2 regions of the uncultured Comamonas sp. genome follow, and region 2 is predicted to be linked to the other one. Evidence: predicted binding sites of a transcription regulator. Region 2 holds the regulator's gene; the other holds the start of a gene.
What was found. The regulator FNR, encoded in region 2, switches genes on or off when oxygen is low (the NO sensors DNR and NnrR bind a similar motif). The targets are predictions, from matches to a motif close to TTGATNNNNATCAA.
Positions count from the first base shown of each region.

Region 1 (7,887 bases), on a different contig from region 2:
CCGTCCAACACCGATGACATCGAAGCGGCCTTCAGCCGGGTCGAAGGCAGCACCGAGGTCGACCTGACCGCCGCCACGACCTCGATCAAGACACTGGAGTGGGAGAAGATCCACGAGACCCTGGCCGAGACCGGCTTCAACATCTCCGAAACCGCACGCCGCCTGGGCATGCACCGCCGCACCCTGGCCCGCAAGCTGGAAAAGCACCACGTCCGTTGAACAGCGCTCAGGCAGCGTCCTCACAGGCCTGCACCAGCGCCTGCAATACCGGTGAGCGCTGCTTGCCCTGGCGCTGCAACAGCGAGAACTGCCGCCGCATCGGCGGCAACAGGCTGTGCAACACGGCCAGCTCGCCCCGGTCGATCCAGGGCTGGGCAATCACCCGCGACAGGCAACTGATGCCCGCCCCCCGCGCAACGGCGGTGCAGATCGCCTCCGAGCTGCCCAGCACCGCCGCAATCGGCCATTCCCGCAACTGGGAGAGCACGCTGAACTCCACCGCCTCGCGCGTGCCCGACCCCTCCTCACGCAACAGCCAGCGGCAGGCGCCCAGCTGCTGCGCGCTGACAGGGCTGTGGCCTGCTGCCGCCACCAGCGCATGGCCAGGCGCGGCAATCAGCACCAGCTCATCCTCGCGCCAGGGCTGAACCTCCAGTGCCGGCCAGTGGCTCACCCCTTCGATAAAGCCCAGGTCCACACTGGCCTCGCCGACCGCCTCGGCCACCTCGCGGGTATTGCCGATCACCACCTCAAACTGCACCTGGGCATAGCGCTGCATGAAGTCCGCCAGGATGGCCGGCAGCACATGGTTGGCAATGGTGGTGCTGGCCGCCACCCGCAGCACCACGGGCGCCATGGGCTCGCTGTGCTGGGTGGCCTGCTCCAGCTGCAAGGCCAGCTCCAGCAAGGCCTGTGCCTGCGGCCACAGGCTGCGGCCCAGGTCGTTGAGCACCAGGCGCTTGCCGCTGCGCGCAAACAGCTGCGCGCCCAGGCCTGCCTCCAGCTGCTGCAGGGCGGCGCTGACCGCCGACTGCGACAGGCCAATGGTCTGGGCCGCAGCGACGGTACTGCCGCTATGGGCAATGGCGCAGAAAACCTCCCACTGGCGCAGGCTGAGATGGAGCATGGTGAACAGAAACTCGGTCGGTTGATGGGCCTATATCTACCTATTTTATCGATAGAACTTAATCAAACAATCCGTTATACAGATATAAGAATAATTTCTATAGTGACACCACATCGCCCAGCAGCCTGCCGCTTTCGGCCCTGCCAGGGCGTCTGGAACCGCCCATGTCACTCGCCCACCTCCCCCTCCCCCGGCTGCGCCACGGCCACTGGCTCGATACCGCCAGACGCCTGGCGCCCGGCCTGCTGCTGTGCGCGGCCATTGCCTGGCTGGCCAGCGGGCTGGCGGCACTGCCCTGGTTTAGCAGCCATGGGCTGAGCGCGCTCACGGTGGCCATCGTCATCGGCATGCTGGTGGGCAATACCGTCTATGGCGCGGTACAGGCGCCGGCGGCAGCGGGAGTCGGGCTGTCCAAGCAGCAGCTGCTGCGCCTGGGCATCATCCTCTATGGCCTGCGCCTGACCTTCCAGGACATCGCCGCCGTGGGCCTGGCCGGAGTGCTGACCGATGCGCTGATGCTCATCAGCACCTTTGTGCTGGCGCAATGGCTGGGCCGGCGCTGGCTGGGGCTGGATGCACGCACCAGCATGCTGGTGGGCGCGGGCAGCGCCATCTGCGGCGCAGCGGCCGTGCTGGCCACGGCTCCGGTGGCCAAGGCGCGGGCTGATGATGTGGCGGTCGCGATTGCCACCGTGGTGGTCTTTGGCACGGTGGGCACCTTTCTCTACCCCGTGCTTTACCAGTGGCTCGCACCCAGTCTGCAGATGACCGAGGCCGGCTATGGCCTCTGGGTCGGCTCGACCGTGCACGAGGTCGCCCAGGTCGTGGCGGCTGGCGGCGCCGTCAGCAGCAGCGCGGCCGATACTGCCGTGGTCGCCAAGATGGTGCGGGTGATGATGCTGGCCCCGTTTCTGATCGCGCTGTCGCTGTGGCTGGCCAGGCGCCCTGGCAGCGCTGCAGCGGTCCGGCAGCCGGCAGCCGGTGGCGCCGTGCAGGCCCGCCAGATCACCATTCCCTGGTTTGCGTTGGGCTTTGTCGCAGTCGCGGGCATCCATTCGCTGGGCGTCATCCCTGCGCAGGCGCTCGCCATCGGTGTGCAGTGGGACAACGCCTTGCTGACGATGGCGATGGCCGGCCTGGGGCTCACCACCCATGTGCGCGCCGTGCGGGCTGCGGGCATCAAGCCCTTGCTGCTGGGGCTGGTGCTGTTTGTCTGGCTGGTGCTGGGCGGGCTGGCGGTCAATACCTGGCTCTGAGCGTGTTGATGGCGCTGAGCGCTCATAAGCTCATACCCAAAAAATCGTTGGTCTGCCGCACAAAACTGCTACAACCGGGAGGCATATTTCTGCCCACAAAAAGGATTCCAACACCATGCGCATCGAGACATTGGCCGTTCACGCAGGCTATTCGCCCGACCCGACCACCAAGGCTGCGGCAGTGCCCATCTACCAAACGGTGGCCTACGCCTTTGACAGCGCGCAGCATGGCGCCGACCTGTTTGACCTGAAGGTGCCGGGCAATATCTACACCCGCATCATGAACCCGACCACCGATGTGCTGGAAAAGCGCGTGGCCGCGCTGGAAGGCGGCATTGCCGCGCTGGCACTGGCCTCGGGCATGGCAGCGATCACCGCCGCCATCCAGACCTTGGCCGAAGCGGGCGACAACATCGTCTCGGCCAGCACCTTGTATGGCGGCACCTACAACCTGTTTGCCCACACCTTTCCGCAGCAAGGCATCGAGGTGCGCTTTGCCGATCCGCGTGACCCGGCCAGCTTTGGCGCACTGATCGACGACAAGACCAAGGCCGTGTTCATCGAGTCCATCGGCAACCCGCTGGGCAATGTCACCGACATCCGCGCGCTGGCCGATGTGGCCCACCGCCATGGCGTGCCGCTGATCGTCGACAACACCGTGCCATCGCCCTACCTGCTGCGCCCCATCGAGCATGGCGCTGACATCGTCGTGCACTCGCTCACCAAATACCTCGGCGGCCATGGCACCAGCGTCGGCGGCGCCATCGTCGACAGCGGCACCTTCCCCTGGGCGGAGCACAAGGCGCGCTTCAAGCGCCTCAACGAACCCGATGTGAGCTACCACGGCGTGGTCTATACCGAAGCGCTGGGCCCTGCGGCCTACATCGGCCGCGCGCGCGTGGTGCCGCTGCGCAATATGGGCGCGGCCATCTCGCCGCAGAACGCGTTCCAGATCCTGCAAGGCATCGAAACCTTGGCGCTGCGCATGGACCGCATTTGCGAGAACACCCAGAAGATCGCCGAGACCCTGCAAAAGCACCCCAAGGTCGCCTGGGTGCGCTATGCCGGCCTGCCTGATCACCCGGACCATGCCATTCTGCAAAAGCAGTCGGGCGGCCGCGCCTCGGGTATTTTGTCGTTCAGCCTTAAGGCCGCCGATGGCGAAGTCCGTGCCGCAGGCGCCCGCTTTCTGGATGCTTTGCAGCTGTTCACGCGCCTGGTCAATATTGGCGATGCCAAATCACTGGCCACGCACCCGGCCTCGACCACCCACCGCCAGCTCGACAGTGGCGAGCTGGAAAAAGCAGGTGTGAGCGAAGGCATGGTGCGTCTGTCCGTCGGCATCGAGCATGTCGATGACCTGCTGGCCGATCTGGAGCAGGCGCTGGCCAAGGTCTGAAGGGCCCTCGCACGCAAAAAAAGAGCCGCTTGCAACAAGCGGCTCAATCACAGTGCTCTTTGATCCGTGGACGGCTTCAGACCCCGTTTAGAAGCGGTAGCCCACACCGACACCCAGCAGCCAAGGATCGACCTTGAAGGTTCCCACCTTGGTGCCCGCCGAGCGCACATCGGTCTTGATGTAGACCTTCTTCACATCCACGTTGATCGACCAGTTCTTGTCGAGCATGTAGTCAAAGCCGATCTGCAGTGCGGCGCCAAAGCTGTTCTTCTTGATCGATGGATCGAGCGCGGCCTCAACCGCCGGTGCGAAGTTCACGTTCGAGAAGCGCGTGTAGTTCACACCAGCGCCCAGATAGGGCTTGAACGCGCCCATGTTGGTGAAGTGGTACTGCGCCAGCAGGCTGGGCGGCAGGTGCTTGAGCGTGCCGATCTTGGCGCCGTCCGAGCGCAGGTCGTGCTTTTGCGGGTAGGTCAGCACCAGCTCGGCCGCGATGTTGGGCGTGAAGAAGTAGGTCACATCCACTTCGGGAATGGTCTTGTCATTGATCGACAGACCCAGGCCGGTGGAGTCCTTGTTGGCGCTGTCCAGGTGCACCGCACGCAAACGCACTTGCCAGGGGCTTTGCGCCTCTTGCGCCATCGCGGCGCCCGACGCCATTGCACATACAGCCGCCGCTGCCAACATCATCTTTTTCATCATCATTGCCCTCGCTGCGATCTTGCTCGCATGGATTGAAAAGTAGCTGAAACGAGCCAGCATCTGCATGCCCGGCCAGCGCCAAGCGCCGGATAGGTGGGTGGCAGATCTGCCTGCTGTCCATGCCCTGCATCTTCTTCCTCTACGCGCCAGGCGGCCCTGACCCAGATCAACGAGACAAAACAAGCCGTGAAAAAAGGCGGCCCGCTGTTGCGATGCCGCCTTGAGGTCTTTACTGCAGCCGCATCCCAACGATGCGGCGCTGCTGCTGGTCAGTGCCCGCGCAACTTGTGCCAGGCCTCCACCGCCAGCACCACCAAGCCGCCAATGGCCGCGCCGACGACCACGTGCACCAGCGTCGGTGCCAGCAGGGCCACCACACCGCCCATCGGGGTCACGGTGCTCTGCAGCCAGTGCTCGATCGGGCCGATGCCGTGCACCAGCAAGCTGCCGCCCACCATGAACATCGCAGCCGTACCCACAATCGACAAGCCGCGCATCAGCCAGGGCGTAAAAGCGATCAGGCCCCGGCCAAACGCCTTTGCAGCGGCACTGGTCTTGCGCATCAGCCACATGCCCACATCGTCCATACGCACAATGCCGGCCACCAGGCCATAGACAAACACGGTGATCGCCAGCGCCACAGCGACCAGCACCACCAACTGCTCGGCAATCGGCTTGCTGGCGACGGTGCCCAGCGCAATAGCCATGATCTCGGCCGACAGAATGAAATCGGTCCGGACGGCACCCGCGACCTTGGCCTTTTCATAGGCCACCGGGTCCATGTTCTTCTCGTTGGCGGCTTTGACCGACGAAGGGGCTACACCCATTTGTGCGGCCTGCTCAGACTCCTTGACGGCGTCATGGGTGTGCTTGGGCTTGTGGAACAGGCTGAGCACCTTCTCCACCCCCTCAAAACACAGGAAAGCGCCGCCAATCATCAACAGCGGCGTGATCAGCCAGGGCGCAAAAGCACTGATCAGCAACGCTGCCGGCACCAAAATGGCCTTGTTCTTCAGTGAGCCCTTGGCCACCGCCCAGACCACCGGCAACTCCCGGTTGGCCTTGACGCCGGTCACCTGCTCGGCATTCAGCGCCAGGTCATCGCCCAGCACCCCCGCCGTCTTTTGCACCGCCACCTTGGTCTGCGTGGCCACATCGTCCAGGATGGCCGTGCTCTTGCCCGCAGCCGTCTTGGTCATCAGCGCCACATCGTCAAGCAAGGTCGCAATATCATCGAGCAACATCAATAAACCAGCACCAGCCATTACGCACTCCCTGTCCAAATTAGGTGGCAAATCATAGCGATTTCACAATGCAATGCCGTCTCAAGCCCCGTAAAACGGTGATCTCTACGTTTTGTTGGAGGTTGTTCACAAAACTTTATGCAGGCCTTGTCAACCACTTCAGCGCGCGGCCCGTTGTACACCCATCTACACCAGAAAGGTGAAAGGACTGAAATGACTGAAGTGTTTGCTATTTGGCCTGAAGACGAACGTGACCGTAAGCGTGCTCCTGCCCGCTTCTGATATCAGCGCAGCTTGCCAGCGGTTGAGCCAGAACTGAAAACCCGGCACCCGCAGCGATTGCAGGCTCACTGATCTCTCTCACTTTAGCCCCGCTCTGCGGGGCTTTGTTTTGTCTGGCGCCGTCCTCCTACAGGGCCACACACCAAAGCCCTCTGCCGTGGCAACCGCAGAGGGCCTGCTTTTATACCGCCACCAGGTGCTCGTACAGAATCAGCGAGCCAATCGCGATCAGCACCACGCCACCCACCGCCTCTGCCCAGCGGCCGGTGATATGGCCCAGCACACGGCCCACCATCACCCCCAAGGTCACCATTGCAAAGGTCGCAAAGCCGATGCTCAGCGCGACCACGGTGATGTTCACATCCAGGAAAGCCAGGCCCACGCCCACCGCCATCGCATCAATGCTGGTGGCAAAGCCGGTCGCGACCAGCAGCCAGAAGCCATGGCGCGCCGGGCGGCCCATCCCGGGTTCATCGGCACTTTTGAAAGCGCCCAGCACCATGCGGCCACCCAGCACCAGCAGCAGCACAAAGGCAATCCAGTGGTCCCAGGCCTTCACATAATCGGCAGCGGCATAGCCCAGCGCCCAGCCCACCAGCGGGGTGATGGCCTCAATGACACCAAAGATCAGGCCGGTGCGCAGCGCCTCGGACCAACGGGGTTTGACAAGGGCAGAGCCTTTGCCAATCGCGGCGGCAAAGGCATCGGTAGACATGGCAAGCGCCAACAGGGAAATGGAAGCAGCGTTCATCGGAGGTTCTTCTGGGACAGTCGGGCATGAGCACAACGGCATGCCACCACTGCCCGACCGAGGTCGTGCTGGCATGCCGATGGTCTCGCCAACCGAAGAACGGATGTCTGCGCCACAGCATGGGTCATGCCGAGTATGTTGACGCAGACGCTTCCAGCGCGGAAGCAGGCTACTCCCCAAGGGAGCCCGCAGTCTAAACCTTGCGCAGCGCGTTGCGGCGCATGGCCCCGGAGGCGCCAGGCTCTTTAGAAATGGATCGCATTTCTGCCTGGTGCCCCAGCGTTGGTGCAGCGAAACGGCCGATAGCTACAGGCCGAAACAAGAGCAACCTCATGTACCCGCGCTGCTGCGATGCGCCCTCTGGCAGCGCCGGTAAACGCGTCTCCCAGGCAACAGCAACGGCGCCCTTTCAGGGTTGGCCCTAGTTCATTTTTGGACGCTTTGTATACACTTAATGTATGCATATGTGCACACAAAGCATAGCCATTGAGGCCCGCTTCTCTGCTGCACATGCCATGCATGGAACCGCGCACATGACGAGACAAATCAGGCCGCCAGGCCGTTACTAAGGCGCACCTGGATGCGCCCGATCCAAGGATGTCAATGACCGATCTTGCAGCAGACCAGAACGCAGGCTTTGCCTTCAACCCCGCCCAGCAGCGGCCCGCGGCCACCACCGATTTGCCCGCTGGTGTATGCCCCTCGCTCTACAACAAGGACCTGGCACCCACCCGGAAAGACAGCCGGTCCTGGGGCGCTTACAGCCTGTTCACGCTGTGGGCCAATGATGTGCACAGCCTGGGCAACTATGCCTTTGCCATCGGCCTGTTTGCGCTGGGCCTGGGCGGCTGGCAGATTCTGACGGCGCTGATGATGGGCGCCGCACTGCTGTTTGTGCTGCTGACCTTGTCGGGCTTCATGGGCCCCAAGACGGGCGTGCCCTTTCCAGTGATGAGCCGCATCAGCTTTGGCACGCGGGGCGCGCAGATCCCGGCGCTGATCCGGGGCGGCGTCGCGATTGCCTGGTTCGGCATCCAGACCTACCTGGCCTCCAAGGTGCTCGATGTGCTGCTGATCACCCTCTTTCCCAGCCTGCAGGCGCTGCTGGCGCACCAGGTGCTGGGCCT
Region 1 covers NZ_CAXYJV010000046.1:18,334-26,220, forward strand. Annotated here, with positions in the region: gene ACHWUQ_RS18790 (response regulator transcription factor) at 1-219, shown strand, start outside; gene ACHWUQ_RS18795 (LysR family transcriptional regulator) at 227-1,126, opposite strand; gene ACHWUQ_RS18800 (YeiH family protein) at 1,291-2,382, shown strand; gene ACHWUQ_RS18805 (O-acetylhomoserine aminocarboxypropyltransferase/cysteine synthase family protein) at 2,498-3,781, shown strand; gene ACHWUQ_RS18810 (OmpW family protein) at 3,869-4,480, opposite strand; gene ACHWUQ_RS18815 (DUF808 domain-containing protein) at 4,753-5,748, opposite strand; gene mntP (manganese efflux pump MntP) at 6,191-6,760, opposite strand; yybP-ykoY riboswitch at 6,778-6,943, opposite strand; gene ACHWUQ_RS18825 (NCS1 family nucleobase:cation symporter-1) at 7,364-7,887, shown strand, end outside.
Region 1: a site for FNR is predicted at 4,640-4,653, ahead of ACHWUQ_RS18810 (OmpW family protein). Genes of this name have one in related genera too.

Region 2 (7,887 bases):
CTTCATGACCTGGTGCAGCGTGCCGATGCACAACGCGGTGGCAACCAGCTCGGCACTGGGCTTTCCGATCGCCGTCACCAATGTCGCCGGCTTCATGGTGGCCGGCCTGCACCTGCAGGGCCTGCCACCGCATTCGCTGGGCTACATCTGGCTGCCGGGCCTGGCCGCCATCGCCACCTGCAGCGTGCTGACCGCACCGCTGGGTGCCCGCGCCGCGCACCGCCTGCCGGTGGCACAGCTCAAGAAGATCTTTGGTGGCATCCTGCTGTGCCTGGCGCTGTACATGCTCTACAAGAGTCTGGCAGCGTGGCAGGTCTGAGAGAGGCCACAGCAGGCTAGATGATGCGCGAGAAGCGCGCGCGGTTGCGGTCGGCCTGCAGGTTCTTGTCGAACACCATGGCCACGCCGCGCACAAAGTACCAGCCCAGCTCGGTCACGTTGATCACATCGTCTCGCACGTCCACCAGGCCCTGCGCCTGCAGCTCGCGCAGCTGGGCCAGCTCGGCGGCAAAGTACTGCGCAAAGTCGATCAGCCAGGCCTGCTCCAGCGATTCGATCGCCAGGCTGCCCTGGCACATCAGACCCATGATCACCGCGCGGCGCAGCAGGTCATCGCGCGTCAGCGCCAGCCCGCGCACCACGGGGATCTGGCCCTGGTCGATCAGGTCGTAATACTCCTCCAGCGTCTTGGCATTCTGGCTGTAGGTGGCGCCGATGCGGCCGATGGCCGAGACGCCCAGTGCCAGCAGATCGCAATCGGGCTGCGTGCTATAGCCCTGAAAATTGCGGTGCAGGCGGCCCTGGCGCTTGGCCACCGCCAACGCATCCTCGGGCAGCGCGAAATGGTCCATGCCCACGTAGACATAGCCAGCACCCTCCAGCGCGGCCAGCGCCTGGGCCAGCATGGCCAGCTTGTCCGCCGGGCTGGGCAGGTCCTGCGTCAGAATGCGGCGCTGGGGCTTGAAGCGCTCGGGCAGATGCGCATAGGCGTAGAGCGCAATGCGGTCAGGCCGCAGCGCATTGACCTGCTCCATCGTGCGGGCGAAGCTGGCCGGGCTTTGCAACGGCAAACCATAGATCAGATCAATATTGATGGATTCAAAGCCGATTGCGCGCGCCTGCTCGACCAGCGCAAACACCTGGTCGGCGGGCTGCTCGCGGTGCACGGCCTTTTGCACCAGCGGGTCGAAATCCTGCACGCCAAAGCTCAGGCGGTTAAAGCCCAGTTGGTAGAGGTGCAGCAGGCGCTCGCGGCTCACGGTGCGCGGGTCGATCTCGATCGAGTACTCGCCGCCCGGCTGCAGATGGAAGCGCTGCTTGACCATGTCCATCAGGCGGCTGAGACCCGCATCGCTCAGGAAGGTCGGCGAGCCCCCGCCCAGGTGTAGCTGGCTGATGGTCGAGCGTGTGCTGAGGTGGGCGAGCTGCAGATCCAGCTCGCGCTCCAGGTAATCCAGGTATTCGTCGGCCCGCTCGGCATGCTTGGTGATGATCTTGTTGCAGGCGCAGTAGTAGCACAGCGAGGCACAGAACGGCACATGCACATACAAGGACAGTGGCGCCAGCCTGGCCGCCAGGCCACTGCCGCGTTGCGCCAGCGCCTGCTTGTACTCATTCGCAGCAAAGGCTTCAACAAATCGGTCTGCGGTAGGATACGACGTGTAACGGGGGCCGGGGACGTCAAAACGGCGCAGCAGTTCGGGGGTCAGGGAAATCATGGGCTTTATCCTTGCGGACCCCCAATGTGCCCCAAGGCTCGCCACCCGTCCTTGATATACATCAAGAACCCATTTGGCGCCTGCACGCACAATAGGCGCATACAAGGAACGCCGTTCCTACACGAATATTTGTTCACGGGTATTGATACATGACATCCAACTCCATCAAAGTGGCGTGCTCCAACTGCAATCTGCGCGAGCTGTGCATGCCCGTGGGTCTGTCGGCCGAACAAATGGAGCGTATTGACGAGATCGTTGCCACCCGCCGCAAGATCAAGCGCGGCAGTGCGCTGTTCCGCAATGGCGAGACCTTCACCTCGCTGTATGCGATTCGCACCGGCTTCTTCAAGACCAGCATCGCCACCGAAGACGGGCGTGACCAGGTCACCGGTTTTCAGATGGCGGGCGAGATCATCGGCCTGGACGGCATCGTCAATGACCGCCACTCCTGCGACGCGATTGCGCTGGAAGATGCCGAGGTCTGCGTGATGCCCTACTCGACACTCGAGGACCTGTCGCGCGAAGTGACGGCCTTGCAGCACCATGTGCACAAGGTCATGAGCCGCGAGATCGTGCGCGAGCACGGCGTGATGCTGCTGCTGGGCAGCATGCGTGCCGAAGAGCGTCTGGCCGCCTTTCTGCTGAACCTGGTGCAGCGGCTGCACGCCCGGGGCTTTTCGCAGCATGAACTGATCCTGCGCATGACCCGCGAGGAAATCGGCAGCTACCTGGGCCTGAAGCTGGAGACCGTGAGCCGCACCTTCTCCAAGTTTGCCGAGGAGAGCATCATCGAGGTCAAGCAGCGCCATGTGCGCATTCTCGACACCGACAAGCTCCAGGGTCTGATCAACACCCAGGCCTGCTCGGCCTGAAAAGTGCAGGCCAGAGACACGAACGCGGCCTGATCCGACATCGTTCCGCGCGATAAGCGGCGATGCTTGGAGATGAAACCAGGGCAAGGCAGCAGCCTGTGGCCCTGTCCGGAGTCTGACCCGAAAGGAGCCTGTCATGTACCAACATATCCTGCTTGCCACCGATGGCTCTGAGCTGTCCGAGAAAGCGGTCCGCCATGCGCTGGCGCTGGCCAAGCTGAGCCATGCCACCGTCACCGCCGTCAATATCTCGCCGAACTACCCGCGCAGCTACTTCGAAGGCAGCACGATGCAGAACCCCGATGACATCGCACGCATCGAAGAAGGCTGGCAGCGCGCTGCGCAGAGCGTGGTGGACAAGGTCGTGGCCGAAGGGGCCGCAACGGGCGTGCCGATCAAGACCTTGGTGATCAAGTCCGACCTGATTGCCGAGGCCTTGCTGGAGACGGCCAAGAAGGAAAACTGCGACCTGATTGTGATGGCCTCGCACGGCTACCGGGGCTTGAAGCGTTTGCTGCTGGGCAGCGAAACCCAGCATGTGCTAACCCATGCGACGATACCGGTGCTGGTGCTGCGCTGACCGCTGCATAACTTCAACCCCGATAAAAAACCCTCGCTTGCGGCAGCGGATACGCTGCAACAAGCGAGGGTTTTGTCATGGCGGCTCCAAACCGCCACTGCAGGGTATCAACCCTTGAACAGGCCCTGGTACTGGTCGCGCAACAGGTTCTTCTGCACCTTGCCCATGGTGTTGCGGGGCAACTCGGCCACGACAAAGCAGCGCTTGGGTATCTTGAAGTTGGCCAGCTGCTTCTTGAGGGTAGCAATGATGGCTTCGGCGTCCAGTTGCTGGCCTGCCTTGGCTATGACCACCGCCACACCGACCTCGCCAAAATCCGGGTGTGGCACCCCCACCAGCGCGCTTTCGGCAACGCCCGGAAGCTCGTTGATGAAGCCTTCGATCTCGGCGGGGTAGACGTTGTAGCCGCCGGAGATGATCAAATCCTTGCTGCGGCCCACAATGGTCACATAGCCACGCGCATCGATCTTGCCGACATCGCCGGTCTTGAACCAGCCATCAGCGGTGAACTCCTGGGCGGTTTTCTCGGGCATGCGCCAGTAACCGCTGAACACATTGGGGCCTTGCACCTGGATATGGCCGATCTCGTCGGCGCCCAGTGCCTGGCCATCATCGCCCTGCACCCGCACGCCCACACCCGGCAGCGCAAAGCCCACCGTGCCGCCCCGGCGCTCATCCTGGCCGCCATGGCGGGCATCGGCCTGGTAGGGGTTGGAGACCAGCATGATGGTCTCACTCATGCCATAACGCTCCAGGATGGTGTGGCCGGTGCGGGTCTGCCATTCGCGGAAGGTCTCGATCAGCAACGGCGCCGACCCCGAGATGAACAGGCGCATGTGCCGGGTGGCCTCCTTGGTCAGGCCGGGCTCGGCCAGCAGGCGCACATACAGGGTCGGTACGCCCATGAAGACCGTTGCCCGTGCCATCGCGGCAATCACTGCCTTGGGCTCGAACTTGGCAAACCAGATCATCTTGCTGCCGTTGAGCAGCGCCGCATGGATCGCGACAAACAGGCCGTGCACATGGAAGATCGGCAGCGCATGGATCAGCACATCGCCCTTCTTCCAGCCCCAGTAGTCCTTGAGCATCACCGCATTGCTCAGCAGGTTGCCGTGGCTCAGCATCGCGCCCTTGCTGCGGCCCGTGGTGCCGCTGGTGTAGAGGATGGCGGCCATGTCGCCGGCGGATTTCTGCGCCGGCGTGTGGGTATCGGCACAGTGCACCGCGCGCTCCAGCAAGGTACCGCTGCGGTCATCACCCAAGGTGAACACGCTTTGCGTGCCGCACTGGAAGGCGATCTTGGAGACCCAGCCAAAGTTGGCGGGCGAGCAGACCACGACTGCCGGTTCCGCATTGGTGATGAAGTACTCGATCTCGGCACTTTGGTAGGCGGTGTTCAGCGGCAGAAAGACATGGCCTGCGCGCAAGGTGGCCAGGTACAGCGCCATCGCCTCGACCGATTTTTCCACCTGCACCGCGACCCGGCTGCCGGAAGGAATGTTCAGCGAATCGAGCAGGTTGGCGATGCGCGCACTCATGCGATCGAGGTCACGCCAGCTGTAGTGCAGCGGCGCGCCGCTGGCCGAGGTGGTCTCCACCGCGATGGCATCGAGGTCGTCAGGAAAGGCTGCGCGCAGCGCGCAGAACAGGTTGTCGTTGGTCATGTTGGTCTACGTGGTTGGTGGTTTTCTTGGCGCCTGCAGCCGGGCCGCTGGCCCGCGCAGGCAGCGTCAAAACTGGGGACTTCTCTTGGCTACAAAGGCGGCAATGCCTTCGCGGTGCTCTGCAGAATCGGCATAGGCATAGGGCTGCTGCAGCACCGGGGCCTGGGCATCGCCGTCGGCCAGCGCACGCAGCAGTTGCTTGGTCATGCGGGCGGCCTGGGGGGCCAGGCCACAGATGCGGGCAACCGTGCGCGCCAGCTCGGCCTGCAGCTGGGCGGCCGGGAGGACCTGGCTCAAAAAGCCCGAGGCCTGCATCTGGTCGGCACCAAAGACCGCCGCCTCCAGCAGCATCTGCCGCGTCTTCGCAGGCCCCACCTGGCTCAGCACCAGCGCCGCCTCCCTGGGCGCCATCGGAAAGCCGAGCTTGGCAATGGGCGCGCCAAACTGGGCCGTGTCTGCCGCCAGGCGGCTGTCGCAGCAGCTGGCCAGCTCCACGCCCGCGCCCATGCAGGCCCCTTCAATGGCGGCGACCAGGGGCACATCGCATTGCAGCATGGCATGCAGTGCAGGCCATACCTCGCCTTCATGAAAGGCGGCCAGGCTCTCGGGGTGAAAGCGAAAATCCGCGTATTCCGAGATATCGCCGCCAGCGCAAAAGGCCTCGCCCTCGCCCTGGAGCACGATGCAGCGCAGGCCTGGCCGGAGCTGCAATTCCTCGAACACGCGGCGCAGCTGCCGCCACATCGCCCGCGACATCGCATTGCGCTTGCCCGGATGGGCCAGCACCACGCGCACCGCCTGTGCGTCGGCTGCGTCCTCGCCCGCCGTCCACGATTCCACACGAACCTGCCCCGCCATCACATCGCTCCTGCTGTCATTCAATCTTCGCGCCCGAGACCTTGACCACCTCAGCCCAGCGCTTGACCTCATCGGCCACAAAGGCCGCAAACTGCGGCTGCGTCATGCTGCCATATTCCGCGCCGTTCTTGGCCCAGATGGCCTTGATCTCTTCCGAGGTGCCCATGCGCTTGACCTCTTCGAACATGCGCGCCTGCAGCTCGGGCGACGTGCCCTTGATGGCCCAGAGGCCGTACCAGGTGGTCACGTTGTAATCGGGCAAGCCCACCTCCGCGGCGCAGGGCACATCGGGCAACGAGGGGTTGCGCTGGCTGCCCGAGACCATCAGGCACTTGATGCGCCCGGCGGCAATATGCGCGGCGGACGAGCCCAGTCCATCGAACAGCATGTCCACATTGCCGGCAATCAGGTCCTGCAGCGCCGGGCCGGCGCCCTTGTAGGGCACATGCAGGATGTCGGTCTGGCTCTGGATCTTGAACAGCTCGCCGGCCAGGTGGTGGCTGGTGCCGGCGCCGGCCGAGGCAAAGCTCATCTTGCCGGGGTTGGCCTTGAGCTGGGCCAGCAGCTGCTGCATATTGGCCGCCGTCACCCGCTTGGGGTTGACGACCAGCACCTGCGGCACCGTGGCCAGCAGCGCCAGCGGCACCAGGTCCTTCTGGATGTCGTAATCCAGCTTGGGATAGACCGAGGGCGCAATCACATGGTGGGTGCCGCCCATGAAGAAGTGGTAGCCATCGGCGGGCTGGCGCGCCGCAAAGCTGGCCCCCAGGGTGCCGCCGGCGCCGCCTTTGTTGTCGATCACCAGCGTCTTGCCCGACAACTTCGAGAATTGCGAGGACAGCGGCCGCGCGAAGGCATCGGTGCCGCCCCCTGCAGGAAAAGGCACGACCCAGGTTACCGGCTTGGCCGGCCAGTCGCGTGCCGCAGCTGCACTGGCCCAGCTCCAGGCGGGCAGCGCCGTGCCCGCCATGCCGGCAGCCAGGCCCAGCAAGGTTCGTCTTCTGGACGGCGAAGGTGTTTTGCTCTTGGTCATCTTGTCTCCTAACGTTTGTTTTTTAAGATCCACGCACACCCGCCTGCGCGCGCCGACAGCAACGCGCGGGCCCTGAATGGTCAGCAAAGCCTGCCCACCACCCAGGCTGCGGCCCTTATGGGAGCCTGCAGTTCTCTCCAGGCCAGCGCAGCACCCGGGGGCGCCATGCTGGCCTGCCATCCATCAAAACAGGTTCAGACCTTGGCCAGCGCCTCGATGCCCGAAGACACCGGAATCTTGCCCTGTGCCAGCAGGTTGCGGTGCTTGTCCAGGCGTTTGAGGTCGTACAGGTAGTTCACCATCAGGCCGTAGGACTGCTTGATGCCCTTGGTCGAGGTGTCCCCCGCCCAGTTCAGGCGCTCGACCCGCGAGCCATTGCCCAGGTGAAAACGCGCGACCGGATCCACCGGCTTGTCCTTGACCAGGCTCTTGCCCAGGTAGCGGGCAGCGGCATGCATCAGCAGCTTGGCAGCCGGGTCGCCCGGCTGCCATTGACCGGGTTGCTCCAGCGCTGCGATCCAGTCGTCCGCCGTGGGGTCGGCCTTGTCCAGCGCCTTGCCCAGCTCGGCGCGCAGGCGCTTGTCGGCGCTCTCCCAGACATCGGCTGCGTTCTTGCCCAGCCAGCTGCGAAAGCCAGGGATCGGCGACAGCGTGGCAAACTGGCGCAGCTTCGGAAACTCCTGCAGCAGCTGCTCCACCACGGTCTTGATCAGCGAATCGCCAAAGCTCACGCCGCGCAAGCCGGTCTGGGTGTTGCTGATCGAGTAGAAGATGGCCGTACTGGCCTTGTTCACGTCGGCTGCGGCAGCGGCCTCGTCCAGCAGCGGCGCAATGCTGTCCGACATCTTGTCGACCAGCGCCACCTCGACAAAGATCAGCGGCTCATTGGGCAGGCGCGGGTGGAAGAAGCCGTAGCAGCGGCGGTCGCTGTCGAGGCGGTTTTTCAGGTCGGTCCAGCTGCGGATGTCATGCACCGCCTCGTACTTGATGAGTTTTTCCAGCAGGGATGCGGGCGAATCCCAGCTGAGGCTGCGCAGCTGCAGGAAGGCGATATCGAACCAGGTGGAGAACAGGTACTCCAGATCGGCATCGACCGCGACCAGCCATTCATGGCTTTTGATCTGCGGCAGCATCTGCGCACGCAGATCCAGCAAAAAGCGCA
Region 2 covers NZ_CAXYJV010000038.1:213,255-221,141, forward strand. Annotated here, with positions in the region: gene ACHWUQ_RS14600 (sulfite exporter TauE/SafE family protein) at 1-319, shown strand, start outside; gene hemN (oxygen-independent coproporphyrinogen III oxidase) at 336-1,718, opposite strand; gene fnr (fumarate/nitrate reduction transcriptional regulator Fnr) at 1,868-2,590, shown strand; gene ACHWUQ_RS14615 (universal stress protein) at 2,727-3,170, shown strand; gene ACHWUQ_RS14620 (malonyl-CoA synthase) at 3,278-4,834, opposite strand; gene ACHWUQ_RS14625 (enoyl-CoA hydratase/isomerase family protein) at 4,901-5,692, opposite strand; gene ACHWUQ_RS14630 (Bug family tripartite tricarboxylate transporter substrate binding protein) at 5,709-6,725, opposite strand; gene ACHWUQ_RS14635 (malonyl-CoA decarboxylase) at 6,920-7,887, opposite strand, start outside.